4 regions of the Salipiger bermudensis genome follow, and region 4 is predicted to be linked to each of the others. Evidence: riboswitches for the same ligand, from Rfam matches in the RefSeq annotation. Region 4 holds a riboswitch; each other region holds the start of a gene.
The links. Region 4 has a riboswitch for cobalamin ahead of nrdH (glutaredoxin-like protein NrdH). Riboswitches for the same ligand answer to the same signal wherever they lie in the genome.

Region 1 (4,633 bases), on a different contig from region 4:
GCTCGCCTGCGCGTTGACCACGGTGTGATCGTCGCTTTCGTCCTGAACCGTCACGCCCCAGGTTTCGGCATAGTCGGCCTTGTGCACAACGCTGAGGCCTGCGCGCAGCTGGTCGGTGATGTCGGCATCGAGGCGCATGGCGAGATCGTAGCGCGGCACGCGTGCCAGCGGATCATCGTTGTCGTCGCGCGCATCGGTGTAGGTGTAGCTGCCCGAGAGCGTGAAGCGGTCGCCGAGCGGCACGCTCCCGGCAAGCTCGAGGCCCTTCGACACGGAGGTGCCGGAGACCTGGGCGTAGCCTGTCCCCTCGTATTGGATCAGGTCGTCGATCTCGGTGTAGAACCAGGTCGCGCCCAGCGTGGCGCCATTGGCAAAGGCATAGTCCGCGCCGATCTCGCCACCACGGCTGGTTTCCGGCTCGAGGCCGTCATTGCCGTAGGACGGGCTGTAGAGCTCGTAGAGCGACGGGGCGCGATAGCCCTTGGCGAGGGCGCCGCGCAGGGTCAGCGCCTCGGTGGCGCGCCAGGACACGGTTGCGCGACCGCTCCATTCGCCGCCGAACTCGGAGTGATCGTCGTGGCGCACGGTGACCACGGCATCGACATCCGGCGTGAAGGCCCAGGCAAGCTCGGCATAGGCGCCGGTGTTGTCGATCGACTCGCTGTTTTCCGCGGTGCCGACGCGCGAGAAGAAGGCATCATAGACCGGAGCGCTGAAATCGGCCTCTTCGAGGCTGTGTTCGGCGCCGAAGCTCAGGCTGCGGCCGGCGGCGAATTCCCATGTGCCGCTATAGGTCCACTTGTCGCGGGTCGAGCCGAAGCTGTCACTCCAGCCGGCGGCGTCGGTATCACGGTCGATCTGGTAGCGCGAGTAGGCCAGCTCGTGCGCCACGGCACCGGTCTGCAGCTGGGCATAGGCGCGCAGGCCATAGCTCTCGGTGTCGGTCGTGCCGCTCTCGGGGGCGGTCCAGTCGTTGGAGTCGTAGTCGCCCTCGGCGTCGAAGCGGAAGCCCGAAAGGCCGACGCGCAGATCCGGTGTCGCCTGGAAATAGCTGTCGAAGGCCAGCTGGGTCGCCGCAAAACCGTCATCCTCGTCGTAGCCGTCGGCCTCGACCGCCGAGAACCCGTCGGTCACGAAGCGCGTGGCGCTGAACGCGACACCGGCACGCTCGGTCGCGGCGCCATAGCTGAGGGCCGCGCTCTTGGTGTTGTAGGTGCCGGCCTCGGCGCCCACCTTCGTGGTCTGGCCGGGCTCTTCCGGCGCACGCGCGAGGTCGATCGCGACGATCCCCGCGACCGCATCGGCACCGTAGAGCGCCGACTGAGCACCTTTGAGCACCTCGACGCGGCTCACGCCGCCGGGAAGGATGTTGCCGAAGTTGAAGCTGCTCTGCGTCGACGAACTGTCGGTCACCTCGATGCCGTTGATATAGACCGGCGCATAATAGGAGGGCAGGCCGCGGATGCTGACGGCACTGCTGGTGCCGGGGCCGCCATTGGTAACGACGTTGACGCCGGGCAGCGTGTCGAGCGTATCGGCCAGCGTGGTCTCGGGGCTGTCGTCCAGATCGCGCTCGGTGAGGACCGACACCGAGGTGCCGGTGCGGCCGAGCTCGAACGGCGTGCTGTTGGCATAGAGCGTCAGCGTCGGGAGTTGGTAATACTCGGCATCCTGCGCGAGCAGGGGCGTGGTGCTCAGAGCGAGCACCGAGGCGGAGGTGAGGACATGCTTCATCCCTGTCCATCCTTTCCATGTCGGCCCTTCAGGCAGAAGGGCGGCTGTCGTGGTGTTCGCGGAAAGAGAGGACGGAGTCCGGATCCCGTGAACGGTGCGGATGTCACCACGAACGGAAAGACCGTACCCCGAAGCGCAGCCCCGCGCATGGGGAGGGTGATCACCTTGGCAGGTCTCCTGACTTGCGGGTCATCGCGCGACGCGGGCCTTCCCGGGCGTTTCGCCCAGTGGCATATGCCGGTCGCACTCACCGCTCACAGTTGCGGGGGCAGTCGCGGGTTTGCACCGCGTTCCCTATTCTCCGGACAAGGCCCGGAACCGAGGCCCGCTCCGCTTAATGCGGCGCGTCGCACCACACAAGTGCTTCCTTGGTGCCAGCCGCCGGGCGCGTGGATTCGGGGCCGCATGGGAATGGATGGCACCGCGCATGGGATTGCATGGAACTGATTTGGGAAATACTGCCCCCGCGTGGGTCAGAGCGCGCATCACGGCCGGATTTTCAGGTGATTCATCGGGTCTGGTGCGCCCGAATCTGGGTTTATCTCAGGACGCCTAAATTCTTGTGTTTAGCAACAAAACATTTTTGGGATTTTGCGGCCCGTGACATCTTCACGACAGCGTGACTATATATAGTTGTGTGCAGGTTCCCGCTTACCACATGTTTGTGAGATTTTGTCGAATAGGCCTCTACATGTTGTTTTCCACAGGGGGTGTGGACAAGAACTTGTGCCTTCTCCCGAAATTCCCCGTTGCCTCCCATGAATTCCCATGACATACCTTTAACCACGATGAGGGACGGGACAGAGGGCAAAAAACAAAGCCCCGGCAAACACCCACAATAATAAAAGAGCAGGTTCATACAGGCACCCGCCCTCATCGAAACACAGAGATCCGGCGCGCGAGCGAGCAGACATCCCCCCAGGTGGCGCGCGCAGCTGGACCAGCCCGCACAGCGGGTCAAGGCGGCGGGTTGATCGGTGGCAGCAGATCAACCCGCCGTATTTCGTTTCAAGGGGCGTGAGTAGGGACAGTGGGCCGCAGGCTGAGGTTCAGAGGCGAAAGTCGGCACAAGGTCGACAGCAAGGGCAGGGTGTCCATCCCGGCCTCTTTTCGCCGTGTGCTTGAAGCCGGTGATCCCGACTGGACCGAAGGTCTGAGCCCCAATTTCGTGATCGTCTACGGCGACCAGCGCCGCAAGTATCTCGAATGCTTCACCATCCAGGAAATCGAGGCCATCGAGGACCGCATCAGCAACATGAAGCGTGGCTCGCGCAAGCGGCGCCTGCTCGAGCGGCTGATCTCGGGCCAGTCGGTCACGTCGAGCGTTGACGACACAGGTCGGATCGTGATTCCTGTCAAGCTGCGCGACAAGATTGCGCTCGAGAACGAAGCGCAGTTCATCGGCACAGTCGACACCTTCCAGATCTGGGAGCCCGCGGCCTACGAGGCCGATCTCGAGGAGACCGAGGACGAACTGGCCGATTTTGACGGCGACCCGCTGGAACTGCTCGATGAAGACGATGAGGACGAGGAGATCTGAGATGGCACCTGCGGCGGATCAAGATAACGGCGCGCCGCATGTCCCGGTTCTCCTGCGGCCGCTTCTGAAGGCCGTGGCGCCGGTCAGCGGCACCTGGGTCGACGGCACCTTCGGGGCAGGGGGCTACGCCCGCGGTCTGCTCGAGGCCGGGGCCGACAAGGTGATCGGCATCGACCGCGATCCGCTGGCACACCAGATGGCGCAGGGCTGGATCGGCGACTATGGCGACCGGCTCGAGCTGGTCAAGGGCAATTTCGCCGACATGGACAAGGTCATCAGCGGCGCCGACGGGGTGGTGTTGGACCTTGGTGTGTCGTCGATGCAGCTCGATATCGCCGAACGCGGGTTCTCGTTCATGAAGGACGGTCCGCTCGACATGCGCATGGAGCAGTCGGGCGAGAGCGCCGCCGACCTGGTCAAGCGGCTCGACGAGACGGCGCTGGCCGACGTTCTCTATACCTATGGCGAAGAGCGCGCCTCGCGCCGCATCGCGCGGGCCATCGTGAAGGCCCGCGACCAGGAGCCGATCGAGACAACCGCGCGGCTGTCTTCGATCGTCGAGGCCTGCTTGCCGCGTCCGAAGCCCGGCCAGTCGCATCCGGCCACCCGCAGCTTCCAGGCGCTGCGCATCGCGGTGAACGACGAGTATGGCGCGCTCTGGCGCGGGCTGATGGCGGCCGAGCGGGCGCTGAAGCCCGGCGGCTGGCTCTGCGTCGTCACCTTCCATTCCGTCGAGGACCGCATGGTCAAGCGCTTCTTTCAGGCGCGCACCGGCCGCCTCGACACAGTCAGCCGCCACGCCCCGGTCACCGAGACCGAGGCGCCGCGCTTCGAACTCCTCACCCGCAAGGCCGTCGGCCCGGATGACGAGGAACTCGCCGCCAATCCGCGCGCCCGCTCGGCCCGGCTGCGGATCGGCAAACGCACCGACGCCGCGCCCGGCGAGATCGGCGCGGACAAGCTCAACATGCCTCAGCTCAAGGGGAAACGCTGATGCGGACGCTGCTCTACGTGACCACGTTCCTCGGCCTGATCGGCCTCGCCTTCTGGGCCTATCGCGAGAATTACGAGACCCAGGCAGCGCTCGACAATGTCGAGCGCCTGCACCGTGACATTGCCGACGCACGCGCGAGGCTGGCGATCCTCAAGGCGGAATGGGCCTATCTCAACCGCCCCGACCGGCTGCGGGACCTGGCCGAAATCAACTTCCCTCGGCTCGAGTTGCTGCCGATGCGGCCGGACCAGTTCGGCCGTGTCGATCAGGTCTCCTACCCGGTGACCCAGCCGCTGGTGGTGATGGAGCCGATCGACGTCTCGAGCGCGGGGGCAACGCAATGACCCGCACGCCGCTCCGCCCGC
Region 2 (4,633 bases), on a different contig from region 4:
CTCGCCCGGATCGTTGACGATGAACGGGTAGATCACCGGCAGCGCGCCGGTCAGCGCCTCGGGCCAGCAGCGCTCGGACAGCGCCACCGACTTGCCCGGCAGCCATTCCAGCGTGCCATGCGCCCCGATATGGACCAGCGCGTCGGCCCGGCCCTGCAGCCAGAGATAGAACGCCACGTAGCCATGGCGCGGCACGCGCTGCAGATCGTGGTAGTCGTCCTCGCGCCGCGCGGGCGTGCCGCGCTCGGGCTGCAGGGCCAGCAGCCCCGCGCCAAGTTCGACCGCCGGAAAACGGAACGCGCCGTCCTCGCAGCTCGGATCGTCCTCCGGCGCCCCCCATGCGGCGGCGAGATCGTCGCGCAGCGTCTGCGGCAGGGCGGCCAGCGCGGCGCGGTACTCTGCAAGCGGCCAGCGCAGGTCGCGCGCCATCAATCGCGCGGTCAGATCCCCCGTCGTCGCCGGAATGTCGTAGCCCGCCGCGCGCAGATCCTCGAACATCGCCGCCGCCGAGGCCAGCGCGTCGAGCCCGACCGCGTGGCCCATCTGCCAGTCCTTGCCGGGATAGGTCGACAGCACCAGCGCCACCCGCCGCTTCGCCGCGTCGGACGAGGACAGACGCAGCCAGCCCGCGACCCGCGCCACCAGTGCGGCCACCCGCGCCGCGTGCGGGCGGTGGACCATGCGGGCGAATTGCAGCGCCGGATCGCGCGTGCCCGACTCCTTGAACGAGATCACCCCGCCGCTGAGCCGCCCGTCGACTTCGGGCAGCACCACGTGCATGGCCAGATCGGCCGGCGAGAGCCCGCGCTCGGCCTCTTCCCACGCGCGCCGGGTAGAGGTCGCGAGCGCGGCCTGAAACACCGGCACTCCGGCCACGTCGAGCACCGAGCCGCCGCTCTCGCCACGGCCCGAGAACGCCGTCAGGTTCACGATTGCATCCGGGGCGAACGCCCTGATCGCTCCCTCGATCTCATCGGTCAGCGCGGCGACCTTGAGCGAGGGCGCAAACAGCGCCAGAACCTCGGCCCCCTCGGCGCGGAACTGCGCAAACAGCGCCTCGACCGGGGCCATGTCGGCGGCCACGAGGTAGGAGCGGTAGAACACCACCAGCACCCGGCGCCCGGCCAGTGCGCCCTGCGGATCAACCGAAGCGCGCGGCGGCACGCTCTCGATCACGCCGTGCTCAGGCGTCCAAAGCCCCCACGGCGGCAGCGCCTTCGAGCCCGGCACCGGCCCGGCATAGAGCCCTGCCGCCAGCGCCATCTGGGCCAGCGCCGCCTGCGCCGCCACCGCGCCGCCGGTGTCGCAGAGAAGCGCCAGCCGCCGCAGGGTCGAGCCCGGCAGGGTCGAGACCGCATCGAGCTGCGCATCCTCGCGCCCGTCGGCGGGAAGCACCGCCAGCGCGATCCCTCGTTGCTGCGCCAGCACCCGCACCTGCGCCAGACCGTAGGACCAGTAGGGCATCCCGCCGATCAGCCGGATCAGGATGCCCTTCGCGCCCGCCAGCGTCTGCTCGACATAGGTGTCGACCGACAGCGGATGCTTCAGCGCCGCGAGATTGGCCAGCCGCAGCTCCGGCAGGCCGCCAGCCGCCCGGTGCCACGCCTCAGCGAAGGCCCCGAGATCGCTGTCGGAGAACGACAGCACCACCAGATCCGCCGGGCTCTGCCCGAGATCGGTGGGGGTCTCGCTTTCCTCGAGCCCGTGGCTTTCGCGGAAGATGACGTGCATGGCGGGCGGGCCTTACTCGGCGGGTTGGCGGACGGTGCCGAGCGCCGCCTCGATCACGTCGCGGCGGATGTCGTCATGCTCGGCGATCACCACCAACCGGCCCTGCCGCGCCTCGCCCGCGCCCCAAGGCCGGTCGAACTGGTGACGCACCCGCGCACCGACCGCCTGCACGAGCAGGCGCATCGGCTTGCCCGCCACCGCGGCATAGCCCTTGACCCGCAGGATGTTGTGCTCGCGCGCGAGCCCCTCGATGGCGCGGACGAGGGCGGCGGGATCCGACAGCTCGGGGAGCTCCACCGCGATCGAGTCGAACTCGTCGTGGTCGTGGTCATGCGGGGTGTCGTGGTGGCTCGGGCGCGCCGCCATGTCATCCTCGGCCGCCGCCTCGAGCCCGAGGATCACGCGGGCATCGACCACGCCCTCGGCCACCTCGATCACCGGGATCGGGCGCGGCGCCTCGGCGGCGATGATCTCCCTGGCGCGCGCGACGCCGTCGGGACCGGCGAGATCGGGCTTGGTCAGCAGCACGATGTCGGCGCAGGCGATCTGGTCCTCGAACACCTCCGACAGCGGGGTCTCGTGATCGAGGCTGTCATCGGCGGCGCGCTGCGCGTCGACCCGCGCCACGTCGGGCGCGAAACGCCCCGCCGCCACCGCCTCGGCGTCGGCCAGCGCGATCACGCCGTCGACGGTGATCCGCGAGCGGATGTCGGGCCATTCGAACGCCTTCAGGAGCGGCTTCGGCAGCGCCAGCCCCGAGGTCTCGATCAGGATGTGATCGGGGCGCGGCTCGAGCGCCATCAGCGCCTCAATGGTGGGGATGAAGTCATCCGCCACGGTGCAGCAGATGCAACCGTTCGACAGCTCCATGATGTTCTCGGCCGGGCAGTCGGGGATCGCACACCCCTTGAGGATCTCGCCATCGACGCCCACATCGCCGAACTCGTTGACCACCACTGCAAGGCGCTTGCCGCCGGGGGTCTTCATCAGCTCGGTGATCAGCGTGGTCTTGCCGGAGCCGAGAAAGCCGGTGATCACGGTGACGGGCAGCTTGCTGAGGTCGCTCATTGGTCGGTCTCCTGAACGGGGTCTGGAAAGGTCGCGGGCGGCACGCGCGCCACGCAGTTGCGCTTGAAATGCTCCGGACGCTCGCGCCACGGGATCAGCCCGTCGGCGGTGGCGTGATAACGGCCGGCGCCGTCGAGCAGCGTCTCGGCATGGGCCTCGTCGTCGAGCTGCCCGTAGACATAGGTCCACCGGCCCGCGCCGCGCAGCGCCACGGTGCAGCCCGCCTCGCAGTTTTGCAGGCACTCCACGGCGCGCAGCCGCACCCCCTCGGGGGGCCCGAGCGCGCACAGCCGGTCGTAGAGGCGGCGCCCCGGACGGCGGTCATCGGCGGGCGCCTCGGCGCCGCGGCGGCACTTGACGCAAACGAGGAGCTCGCTCTCGGCGCTGGATTGTGGATCGTTCTGCACAGGCCTCTCCGCTGGTGTCGGCAAAGGCATGCGAGCAGGATCACCCCCGGCATGAACCGGCGGCATGAACCCGTCCCCGGCACACCCCGTCCGGTCTTGGTGTCGTCTTGCGCTGGCAGGTCTCCCGGCTTGCGGATGCAGGATGGCAGCGCCATCCAGCGGCCCCCCTGCCTTCCCGGCGCGAGGCCAGTGGCGGTGGAGGACCTTTCCGGTCACGGTCGCGGGGGCGGCTGCGCTTGACCCGGTTTCCCGGGCTGGCGCATTCCCTTTTCACCTGTTTACACAGGCACCAGCGTGGTGCCAGATGCGCCGCAATTTCCGCCCTTGTCAAGCGAAGGAGCTTCCGGTGAGCGACGAGACACCCGCCGACGAAAACGCCCGTCACAAAGAAAAGATGAAGAAAATCAAGGCCGCCCGCGACAGAATGATGCAGGGAAAGACCGAGGAGAAAGGCCTGATCATCGTCCATACCGGCCCCGGAAAGGGCAAGTCCTCCTCGGGCTTCGGGATGATCATGCGCTGCATCGGGCATGGCATGCCCTGCGCCGTGGTCCAGTTCATCAAGGGCAACTGGGTCACGGGCGAAGCCGAGTTCCTGCGCAACCGCTTCTCCGAGGAATGCCGCTTCTTCATCTCCGGCGAGGGCTTCACCTGGGACACGCAGGATCGCGAACGCGACATCGCTGCGGCGCGGAACGGCTGGGAGATCGCCAAGGCCCAGATCCGTGACCCCGAGATCCAGTTCGTGCTGCTTGACGAGATCAACATCGCGCTGCGCTACGATTACCTCGACATCGACGAGGTGGTGGATTTCCTCCTCACCGAGAAGCCGCCGATGACCCATGTCTGCCTGACCGGGCGCAACGCCAAGCCCGAGCTGCTCGAGGCGGCCGACCTCGTGACCGAGATGACGCTGCTCAAGCACCCGTTCAAGGATGGGGTGAAGGCACAGAAGGGCGTCGAGTTCTGAGACCGCACGCGGCGCGCAACGCACCGGACAACTGGCGGCGGTGAGAGGCTTTCCCGCCCCGTCCGGTCATGTCGGCGGACAACCGGATCGCCGCGACCCGCTCGGCCAGCTCGAAGCCGTCGAGCCGGGGCAGATACATGTCGAGGATGGCGCAGCCCGCAACCGCAGGTTTACGCCTCCTCCCGAAGCGCAAGAGGCCGCCACTTGTCGTCGGTTCGCGCCCGCCAGAACGACGCACATGGCCAGCGCGCACCGGCCTCGGCATAGAGCAGGCGGCGCGTGGCGGTCTCGGCGCTGCGGGGCGGCAACGGCACCGGTTCCGGAGCAAGTCCAAGATAGACACGCGCGGCCTCCCGCCCGTCCGACAGCGCCCGCGCGAGACCAAGGCCCGACAGCGGATCGGACGCCGCGTGCGCATCCCCCAGTCCCCGCCAGCCCGCGCCGCCCGCGAGGTGCT
Region 3 (4,633 bases), on a different contig from region 4:
GCGACGGTGTTCTCGTAGCGCAGCGAATAGCTGGTGCGCGTGGTGTCGTAGGTGCGCAGGTCCGAGTCGTCGCCGCCGAAATTGGCCCGGTACTGGCGCAACGTGTCATCCCGAAGCTGCTGGCCCGAGAACTCGATGCGATGACCGCTTTCGCTCTCGTAGGCGATCTTGCCGAGCAGGCTGTCGAGATCGGCGGCGGTGCCCCCCATGGTGTCGCCATCGCCAGTGACATAGTCCTCGCCGGTGGCACGCTTGGCATAGCCCAGCACCGACAGCCCGCCGGTGCGGCCCGCAAGCGTCAGCGCGCGCTGGAAGGTCTCGCCGTTGTCGCCGTAGCTCAGGCGCACATTGCCGCCGAAGTTGCGCCCTTCGCCCAGCAGGCGCTCAGGGTCCACGGTCTCCATCACCACCGAGCCGGCCAGCGCATAGGGCCCGGCATCGGCGGGCGAGACGGTGGCATCGACACGCACCTCTTCCAGCAGGCCGGGATCGATGGCGTTCGCGGTGGCGTGATGGAAGGTGCGGTTGTTCTGCGCGGTGCCGTCGACCACGACGCCGAGATTGAGCATGTCGACGCCGTTGACAAAGATCTTCTGGGCGACGGGGATGGCCCCGCCGACACTCACCGAGGCAATACCGGAGAACAGGTCCTTCAGATCGCCGGTGCGCGCATGTTCAAGCTCGCGCCCCGACACGTACATCGACGTGGCGCGGTCCGCGGCTCCGGCAAGGCCGTCAAGCTGTTCGAAATACAACGGGTCTAGAGCGTAGTAGCCCTCAAGCTCCTGCCCCCAGCCCTGCGCCGCGAACGCCGCGCTTGCGGTGCCGGCCAGCAATACCGTTTTGGTGATGGTCGATGCCATGATCCCTGTTCCCCTCACAAATTCCCAAAGGTTGGCTGGGCAGGGCCTGGCTTGACGTTCGCTTACTCCGGGCATGGCATAACATGCAATTGCATGTTTAAGGTTTCCAAACGATGTTGCAAACTTGCCAAGACGCTTGGTGGCGGCTTCGGATGGCCACGCCCGGAGGGTGCCTCGGCCGGGCTCCGACCGGGAATGTCGGATGGTGGGCCGCCTGCACCAGCGCCGCGGCAAGCCCCGGCAGCCCGAGTGGCTGCCGCAGGTCCTTGACAGGGTCGCGGTGGCGCGTCTCGCTGCCCTGCGGCGAGACGCCGATTGACGCGTGCGGCAAAACTCTGGCATCACTGACGCATATCCGGTCCCGGTGCAGTCTCTGCCCCGGGCGCAAGAAGGGAACGCAGTGCGGCACGGGCCATTCGGTCACGGCTAATTCTGCGACTGCCCCCGCAACTGTAAGCGGCAAGCAACGGCTGATCGTGCCACTGGAGCAATCCGGGAAGGCCAGCCCGCGCGACGACCCGCAAGTCAGGAGACCTGCCGGATACGCGCCCCTGGAACGGGCGCCAAGCCGGGCGTCGGGGTGAGCGCCAGAGCGGATCCGCGTGGTGCCGGCCCTGTCCGCGCGCGAGGATCGCAAGCTCTTGTCCCGATGTCTCAAAGACAGTTGCGCCGGGTGTGGCGCAAAGGACAAGGACGACGAGCCTGATGAAGACGACCCTGATTGCCGCAGCAGCGGCGCTTGCCATCCCGGCAGCCGCGCAGGCGCATTTCCTGCTGGAATACACCACCGACACGATGATCGAGACGCCTGGCGATGTGCCGGTGAAGCTGATCTTCTGGCACCCGTTCGAGAACGGCCACGTGATGGACCTGGAGACGCCCGAAGCGTTCTTCATGATCCACAACGGCGAGAAGACAGATCTTCTCGGCACGCTCGAACCGGTCATGTTCAGCGGCGGCGAGAACGAGGGCGCGGCCTTCCGGGGCACGGTGCCGGTCAGGCGCTCGGGCGATTACGTGCTGGTGACGGTGCCGCAGCCCTATTACGAGGACTCCGAGGATCTCTATATCCAGCAGATCACCAAGGCCTTCCTGAACCGCAACGAACTGCCCACCGACTGGGACCAGCCGGTCGGCCTGCCAACCGAGATCATCCCGCTGAACAAGCCCTACAACGTCATCGCCGGGGGCACCTTCACAGGCCAGGTTGTCGCCGATGGCGCCCCGGTTGCCGGGGCAGAAATCGAGATCGAGTACATGGCGGCCGAGCCCGACATGGAGAGCATGGCATCCTCCGAGCCAACCGTCTCGCCGCTGCCGGGCGGGGCCGTGGTGGCGGTCTCGGACGCCAATGGCTACTTCACCTTCGGCGTCCCCAAGGCCGGCTACTGGGGCTTTGCCGCGCTAGGCTCGGGCCCCGAGACCGAGCACGAGGGCAAGGAACTCAGCCAGGACGCGGTGATCTGGATCCGCGCCTGGGATCTGGAGTAGGCGCGCATGCACATCGTCGACGGCGCCCTGTCGAACGCGGTGGTCCTCGGTGGCGGCATCGCCGCCGCCGGTGGCATCGCCATGGGCCTGAGATCGCTCGACATCGACCGGATCCCGACCGCGGGCGTTCTATCTGCAAGCTTCTTCGTCGCGTCGCTGATCCACGTGCCGATCGGGCCCTCCTCGGTGCATCTGATCCTCAACGGGCTGGCCGGGCTGCTGCTCGGCTGGGCCGCCTTTCCGGCGCTCTTCGTCGGCCTGTTGCTGCAGGCGGTGTTCTTCGGCTTCGGCGGGCTCACGGTCCTTGGGATCAACACCCTCAACATCGCCCTGCCAGCGGTGCTGGCGGGGCTGATTTTCGGGCGGCTGATCGGGCGCGGCACTCCCGGTCAGGGCGCGCTCTGGGGCGGCCTTGGCGGCGGCTTCGCCATCGCCGGGACAACCGCGATGGTCGCCCTGTCGCTGGCGCTGTCGGGAGACGCGTTCCTGCCCGCCGCCAAGCTCGTGTTCTTTGCCCATATTCCGGTCATGGCCATCGAGGCGCTGCTCACCGGCTTTGCCGTGCTGCTCGCCCGCAAGGTCAAACCGGAGCTCTTCACCCGGAACGCCATCGCATGAGACATCTTTTCCTGATCGCGGCGCTGCTCTGCGCGCCACTGCCCGCTCTGGCCCACAAGGTCATCGCCGGTGTGTTTCCGTCCGGTGATGCCATCGAGGGCGAGCTCGGCTTCTCGAACGGCGACATGGCCGCGGGGACCGAGGTCGTCGTGACCGGGCCGGACGGGGCCGAGCTTGGCCGCACGATCACCGACGAGGACGGCTTCTTCCTCTTCGTCCCGACCGCGCCCGTCGCTCACACCTTCCGTGCCGATCTCGGCGCCGGTCACGTGGCCGAAGTCACCATGCCGGCCGAAGAGGTGGCGGGAATCCTCGGTGCCGCCGCACCCGCCACCCCGGAGGCCGAACCGCCCGCCGCTCCTGCCCCCGACGCCGACGCCAGCATGGCCGCGCTTGCCGAGACCCAGCGGCGGGCCATCGCCGAGGCGGTGCGCAACGAGATCCGCCCGTTGCGTCGCGAGATCGCCGCCTATCGAGAGCACAACGACCTGCAGACCATCCTCGGCGGCATCGGCTATATCGTCGGGCTGTTCGGGCTGGGCTTCTACCTTGCCGCACGGCGCAGGCTCGCGGGCTGATGGCACATGCGCTCGGACATCGCGAGGCGACCCTCTCCGAGGCCGGCGACAGCGATCGGGCGGGGATCATCGGAGCACTCGATCCGCGTCTGCGCATCGTCATGGCCTGCCTTTTCGGCACCGTCACGGTGGCGCTGACCTCGCTGCCGGCGCTCTGCGCCGCGCTGGCCACGGCGCTGCTGCTACTTGCCGCGTCGCGGTTGCCACCGGTGCCCACCCTGAGGCGGATGGCAATGATGGACGGCTTCATCCTGTTCATGCTGGTGCTGCTGCCGTTCTCGGTCCCGGGCCCTCCGATCGTCACGATCTGGGGCCTCACCGCCAGCTGGGCCGGGCTCTGGCAGGCGGTCGAGATCGCCCTGACCGCCAATGCGGTGATCCTCGCCCTGATGGTTCTGGTCGGAACGCTCGAGCCGGTGACGCTGGGCCACGCGCTGCACAGGCTGCGCTGCCCCGAAACGCTGGTGCACCTGCTGATGTTCACGATCCGCTATATCGAGGTCCTGCGCGAGGAATACCTGCGCCTGCGCGGCGCGATGAAGGTGCGCGGCTTCCGCCCCGGCAGCAACTGGCACACCTATCGCAGCTTCGGCTATCTTGTCGGCATGATGCTGGTACGGGCCATCGAACGTTCCGAGCGCATCCTCGGGGCGATGAAATGCCGGGGCTTCTCGGGCCGGTTGCTCCTGCTGCAGGACTTCGCACTGACCGGGCGCGACCGGGTCGTCGGCGCGGCGATGACCGCGCTCTGCCTTGGCCTTCTGCTGCTGGATACCCTATGACGCTGCTCGATCTGCGGGACATCCGCTTTGCCTATCCCGGCCATCCGCCGGTGCTCGACGGGGCCTCGCTCCGCCTTGCGCCCGGCCAGCGCCTGTCCCTGACCGGGCCCAACGGTTCGGGCAAGTCGACCCTTCTGCGGATCATCATGGGGCTGCAGGCGCCGGACTCGGGTACGATCACCGCGTTCGGCACATCACGCTCGAAAGAGGGCGATTTCCACGAGCTGCGGCGCCGCGTCGGTCTGGTCTTTCAGGATCCCGACGATCAGCTCTTCTGCCCGACCGTGGCCGAGGACATCGC
Region 4 (4,633 bases):
CGACCGCGGCCGCACCTGCGACATCGTCTTCGTCAACTGCGCCCGCAAGCCGTCTGAGATCATCTTCCGTGAGCGGCTCGAGCACATGGCCTCGCGCATCGAGGGGCTCGACCTGCGCTGGGTCGTGGCCGAGCGTGACAAGTACAAGCCCTGGACCGGCTACCAGGGCCAGTTCAACCAGCTCATGCTGGGTCTGATGGCACCGGACTACCTCGAGCGCGAGGTGTTCTGCTGCGGCCCCGAGGGCTTCATGACCGCGGTGCGCGAAGCGCTGGCAGGCCTCGGCTTCGACATGGAGCATTACCACCAGGAGAGCTTCCAGGCGCCCGGCACCCCCGGCCCCGAACTGGTCGAAGCGCCGCTGCCGGAAGACGATCTGCCGGAAGAGGACGTGCAGGCCGAGATCCTCTTCGACATCTCCGGCGTCAGCGCCTCCTGCCCCGAGACCGACACCGTGCTCGCCGCGGCGCGCGGTGCCGGCGTGGCGATCCCGTCGGGCTGCACCTTCGGGGTCTGCGGCACCTGCAAGGTCAAGAAGCTCGAGGGCGAAGTGCACATGGTGCACAACGGCGGCATCACCGAGGAGGAGATCGAGGAAGGCTACATCCTCGCCTGCTGCTCGAACCCACGCGGCAAGGTCACCGTCGAGCTCTGATCTCGCTCATCTGAGACACGCGTGGCGCGGTCACTCCGCGCCGCGCATCAGCACCCCCACCGGCGGCTGATCCTCCGCCCGCCCCTGCCCGGCCTGCGCCTTGCGGTATTCCGCCGGGGTCACGCCCCGCTCGGCCTTGAGAGTGCGCGACAGGTGCGGCCCGTCGCAGAAGCCACAGGCCAACGCCACCTCGGTGATCGAGGCCTCCGAACCCCTCAGCCGCTGCAACGCCCGCTCCAGCCGCAGGTCGAGATAAACCTTGAGCGGCGTCTGTCCCAGATCCGCGAGGAAGCGCCGCTCGAGCGTGCGCCGCCCGACGCCAAGCTCGCGCGACAGCTCTTCGACGGTCTTCGGATGCTCGAGGTTCTGCTGCATCCTGAGCACCGCACGCTTCACCAGCGCATCGCCGGCGCGCCGCGCCGTGGCCTGTCCGGGCTGCGGGCGCTCGCCGCTCATCGCTTCCTCGATCATCATGATGTTGAGGCTCTTGATCGCGGCGTTCTGCCCGACATGGCGCTGCACGAGGAAGGCCGCGAGATGCGCCGCCCCGTGCCCGCCGGAGCAGGTCAGCCGGTCGCGGTCGACCACGAAAATCTGGTCCGAGATCGGCGTCTCGGCCTCGAACTGGTCGAGAAAGTCCTGGTGGTGGAACCAGCTTACACAGCAGCGGTAGCCCTTGAGCAGACCGAGCCTTTGCAGGATGAACACGCCGGTACAAAGCCCAACCAGCGGCACCCCGGCTGCGGCCTGCCGCTGCAGGAAGGCCTGCGCCTCGCCCCCCAGCGCGGCACTGTCGCCGATCAGCCCGCCCACCACGACGACATAATCGTAGCGCCCGGCATGGCGCAGGCGCTTTTCCGGCTGCACCCGCACGCCACAGGAGGAGCGCACCGCCTCGAGACTGTCCGACAGCACCACCCAGTCGCAGAGGATCGGGCGCGAGTGGTCGGCCTCGTCGGCGGCAAGGCGGAGCACATCAACGAAGTTGGCGAAGGCCGAGAGGGTGAAGCGGTCGGCCAGAACGAAGGCGACGCTCAGACGCTTGGCAGGGATCTTGGCGGGGCTGGCCATGTCGGCATCCTTCACAGCGGATGGCGCAAATCTACAGGATCGGAAGGTGCCGGGCAATGCGCCTCGGTGGCAGCTTTTGGACGCCGCCGCGCCATCGCCTGCCCGCGGGGGGGGACGATCCCCCTTCCGAGCCTCTCGATTTATCCCGGTCAAGTCCGAAAGACCTATATCCTGCAGACCCGGCCTCCCCAAATCGCCAGCCCGTCGAGGCAGGCAGGCGATGGCGCGACTGCCTTCGGCCTGTGTTCCGCGCCAGAGCGGGACTCAAACAATGCGACGCGCCGGAGACACGAGACCCGGCCCCATGCCCGCCCATAAATAAGGCACCCGATCTCCACGTCCGGAGCGAAAAAATCCGCCCCCAAATCACCCGAATCCCAGCCCTGCAAGGCCACACAAGCTCTTGTGCCCGGAACCGTTGCACAACTGCATATTGACGCACCTTGGGCCGCATGATCTAGATATAGGTGCTTCAGGTGCTCGGCGGAATCATCCGCCGGCAAGAGGGAAGCCGGTGAAAAGCCGGCACTGCCCCCGCAACTGTAAGCGGCGCGCGAGGCCGATCATGCCACTGGGGCTGCCACCCCGGGAAGGCCGGCCAAGCGGGACCCGCCGTGAGTCAGGAGACCTGCCGGAAGCAACAGGATTTGACCACGAACGGTGGGTTCGGGGCGTGTCACAGGACCGGAGCGGCACAGGCCGCGCCGTCCGGTCGCGTCCCTGCCCGCCAGCCACAAAGAGGACGCCGCCCATGTCGATCATCGTCTATTCCAAGCCCGCCTGCGTGCAGTGCACCGCCACCACCCGTGCGCTCGACGCCCGTGGCCTGCCCTATGACGTGGTGGACCTCACCGAGGATGCCGACGCGATGGCCCGCGTGACCGAGCTCGGCTACCGCCAGGCGCCCGTGGTGATCGCCGGTGAGGACCACTGGTCGGGCTTCCGCCCCGACATGATCGGCGCGCTCGCCTCCTGAGCCATGCCGGGGATCGTCTACTTCTCCTCGGCCAGCGGCAACACCGCGCGCTTCGTGGACGGGCTCGGGATGCTGGCCAGCCGCATCCCGGTCTCGCCCAAGGCGGTGCTGGGACGCATTCCCGAGGAGTTCGTGCTGATCTGCCCCACCTATGCCGACGGTGAAGGCCGCGGCGCGGTGCCCAAACAGGTCATCCGCTTCCTGAACGATCCCGACCACCGCCGCCGCCTGCGCGGCGTCATCGGCGGCGGCAACCGGAACTTCGGGGCCACCTATGGCCTCGCCGCCGATGTCATCGCCAAGAAATGCTCCGTGCCCCTGCTCTACAAGTTCGAGCTCGCTGGCACGCTCACCGACATTGCCCGCGTCAAAGACGGGCTGCACGCCTTCTGGGGGACCGAATGCTTGACCGCATGAGCGAGACGCTCGATTACCACGCGCTGAATGCGATGCTGAACCTCTACGATGACGAGGGCCACATCCGTTTTGACGCCGACCGCATGGCCGCGCGGCAGTACTTTCTGCAGCACGTCAACCAGAACACGGTGTTCTTCCACTCGCTCGACGAGAAGCTCGATTACCTCGTCGAGGAGGGCTACTACGAGGCCGAGGTGCTCGAGGCCTATCCGCGCGCCTTCCTGCAGCAGATCTGGGACGCCGCCTTCAAGAAGAAGTTCCGCTTCCCGACCTTCCTCGGCGCGTTCAAGTACTACACCTCCTACACGCTCAAGACCCGCGACGGGAAACGCTTCCTCGAGCGCTACGAGGACCGTGTCGTGATGGTGGCGCTGGCGCTGGCGCGCGGCGATCAGGACCTTGCCATGTCGTTCATGGAAGAGATCCTGTCGGGCCGCTTCCAGCCGGCCACGCCCACTTTCCTCAACGCCGGCAAGAAGAGCCGCGGCGAGCTGATCTCGTGCTTCCTGCTCCGGCTCGAAGACAACATGGAAAGCATCGGCCGCGGCATCAACTCGGCGCTGCAACTGTCGAAGCGCGGCGGCGGCGTCGCCCTCATGCTGACCAACATCCGCGAGCACGGCGCGCCCATCAAGGGCATCGAGAACCAGTCCTCGGGGGTGATCCCGATCATGAAGCTGCTCGAAGACAGCTTCTCCTACGCCAACCAGCTCGGGGCCCGTCAGGGCGCGGGGGCGGTCTATCTCAACGCCCACCACCCCGACATCCTGCGCTTCCTCGACACCAAGCGCGAAAACGCCGACGAGAAGATCCGCATCAAGACGCTGTCCCTCGGCGTGGTGATCCCCGACGTGACCTTCGAGCTCGCCAAGCGCAACGAGCCGATGTACCTGTTCTCGCCGCATGACGTGGAAAAGATCTACGGCGTGCCGTTCTCGGAAATCTCGGTCACCGAGAAATACGACGAGATGGTCGAGGACAAGCGCATCCGCAAGACCAAGATCAACGCTCGCTCGTTCTTCCAGACGCTGGCCGAGATCCAGTTCGAGAGCGGCTATCCCTACATCATGTTCGAAGACACGGTGAACCGGATGAACCCGATCGACGGGCGGATCACCATGTCGAACCTTTGCTCTGAGATCCTGCAGGTCAACGAGGCCTCGGAATACAACGAGGACCTGAGCTATGCCCGCATGGGCACCGACATCTCGTGCAACCTCGGCTCGCTCAACATCGCCAAGTCCATGGATGGCCGCGATCTCGGCGCCACCGTCGAGGCGGCGATCCGGGCGCTGACCGCGGTGTCGGAAATGTCGGCCATCGACTCGGTACCGTCGATCCGCAAGGGCAACGACGAGAGCCACGCCATCGGCCTCGGCCAGATGAACCTGCACGGTTTCCTCGCCCGCGAGCACATCCATTATGGCAGCCCCGAGGGGGTCGAATTCACCTCGGTCTATTTCGCCACCGTGGCCTACCACGCCATCCGCGCCTCCTGCGCGCTGGCCAAGGAG

Region 1: it holds a riboswitch for cobalamin, as region 4 does, so the genes downstream of both, JF542_RS21565 (TonB-dependent receptor plug domain-containing protein) here and nrdH (glutaredoxin-like protein NrdH) in region 4, are expected to answer to the same signal.
Region 2: it holds a riboswitch for cobalamin, as region 4 does, so the genes downstream of both, JF542_RS05225 (DUF1636 family protein) here and nrdH (glutaredoxin-like protein NrdH) in region 4, are expected to answer to the same signal.
Region 3: it holds a riboswitch for cobalamin, as region 4 does, so the genes downstream of both, JF542_RS05135 (DUF4198 domain-containing protein) here and nrdH (glutaredoxin-like protein NrdH) in region 4, are expected to answer to the same signal.

Annotation. Positions count from the first base shown of each region.
Region 1 is NZ_JAEKJV010000021.1:47,302-51,934, reverse strand. It holds gene JF542_RS21565 (TonB-dependent receptor plug domain-containing protein) at 1-1,734, opposite strand, end outside; cobalamin riboswitch at 1,885-2,072, opposite strand; gene mraZ (division/cell wall cluster transcriptional repressor MraZ) at 2,765-3,274, shown strand; gene rsmH (16S rRNA (cytosine(1402)-N(4))-methyltransferase RsmH) at 3,276-4,268, shown strand; gene ftsL (cell division protein FtsL) at 4,268-4,612, shown strand; gene JF542_RS21545 (peptidoglycan D,D-transpeptidase FtsI family protein) at 4,609-4,633, shown strand, end outside.
Region 2 is NZ_JAEKJV010000003.1:75,501-80,133, forward strand. It holds gene cobN (cobaltochelatase subunit CobN) at 1-1,731, opposite strand, end outside; gene cobW (cobalamin biosynthesis protein CobW) at 1,744-2,799, opposite strand; gene JF542_RS05225 (DUF1636 family protein) at 2,796-3,206, opposite strand; cobalamin riboswitch at 3,304-3,515, opposite strand; gene cobO (cob(I)yrinic acid a,c-diamide adenosyltransferase) at 3,511-4,176, shown strand; gene JF542_RS05235 (FAD-dependent oxidoreductase) at 4,347-4,633, opposite strand, start outside.
Region 3 is NZ_JAEKJV010000003.1:59,864-64,496, forward strand. It holds gene JF542_RS05130 (TonB-dependent receptor domain-containing protein) at 1-863, opposite strand, end outside; cobalamin riboswitch at 1,203-1,419, shown strand; gene JF542_RS05135 (DUF4198 domain-containing protein) at 1,569-2,354, shown strand; gene cbiM (cobalt transporter CbiM) at 2,361-2,972, shown strand; gene JF542_RS05145 (cobalt ABC transporter permease) at 2,969-3,550, shown strand; gene cbiQ (cobalt ECF transporter T component CbiQ) at 3,550-4,332, shown strand; gene JF542_RS05155 (energy-coupling factor ABC transporter ATP-binding protein) at 4,329-4,633, shown strand, end outside.
Region 4 is NZ_JAEKJV010000019.1:75,403-80,035, forward strand. It holds gene JF542_RS20620 (FAD-binding oxidoreductase) at 1-655, shown strand, start outside; gene JF542_RS20625 (GlxA family transcriptional regulator) at 686-1,726, opposite strand; cobalamin riboswitch at 2,184-2,376, shown strand; gene nrdH (glutaredoxin-like protein NrdH) at 2,478-2,702, shown strand; gene nrdI (class Ib ribonucleoside-diphosphate reductase assembly flavoprotein NrdI) at 2,706-3,119, shown strand; gene nrdE (class 1b ribonucleoside-diphosphate reductase subunit alpha) at 3,104-4,633, shown strand, end outside.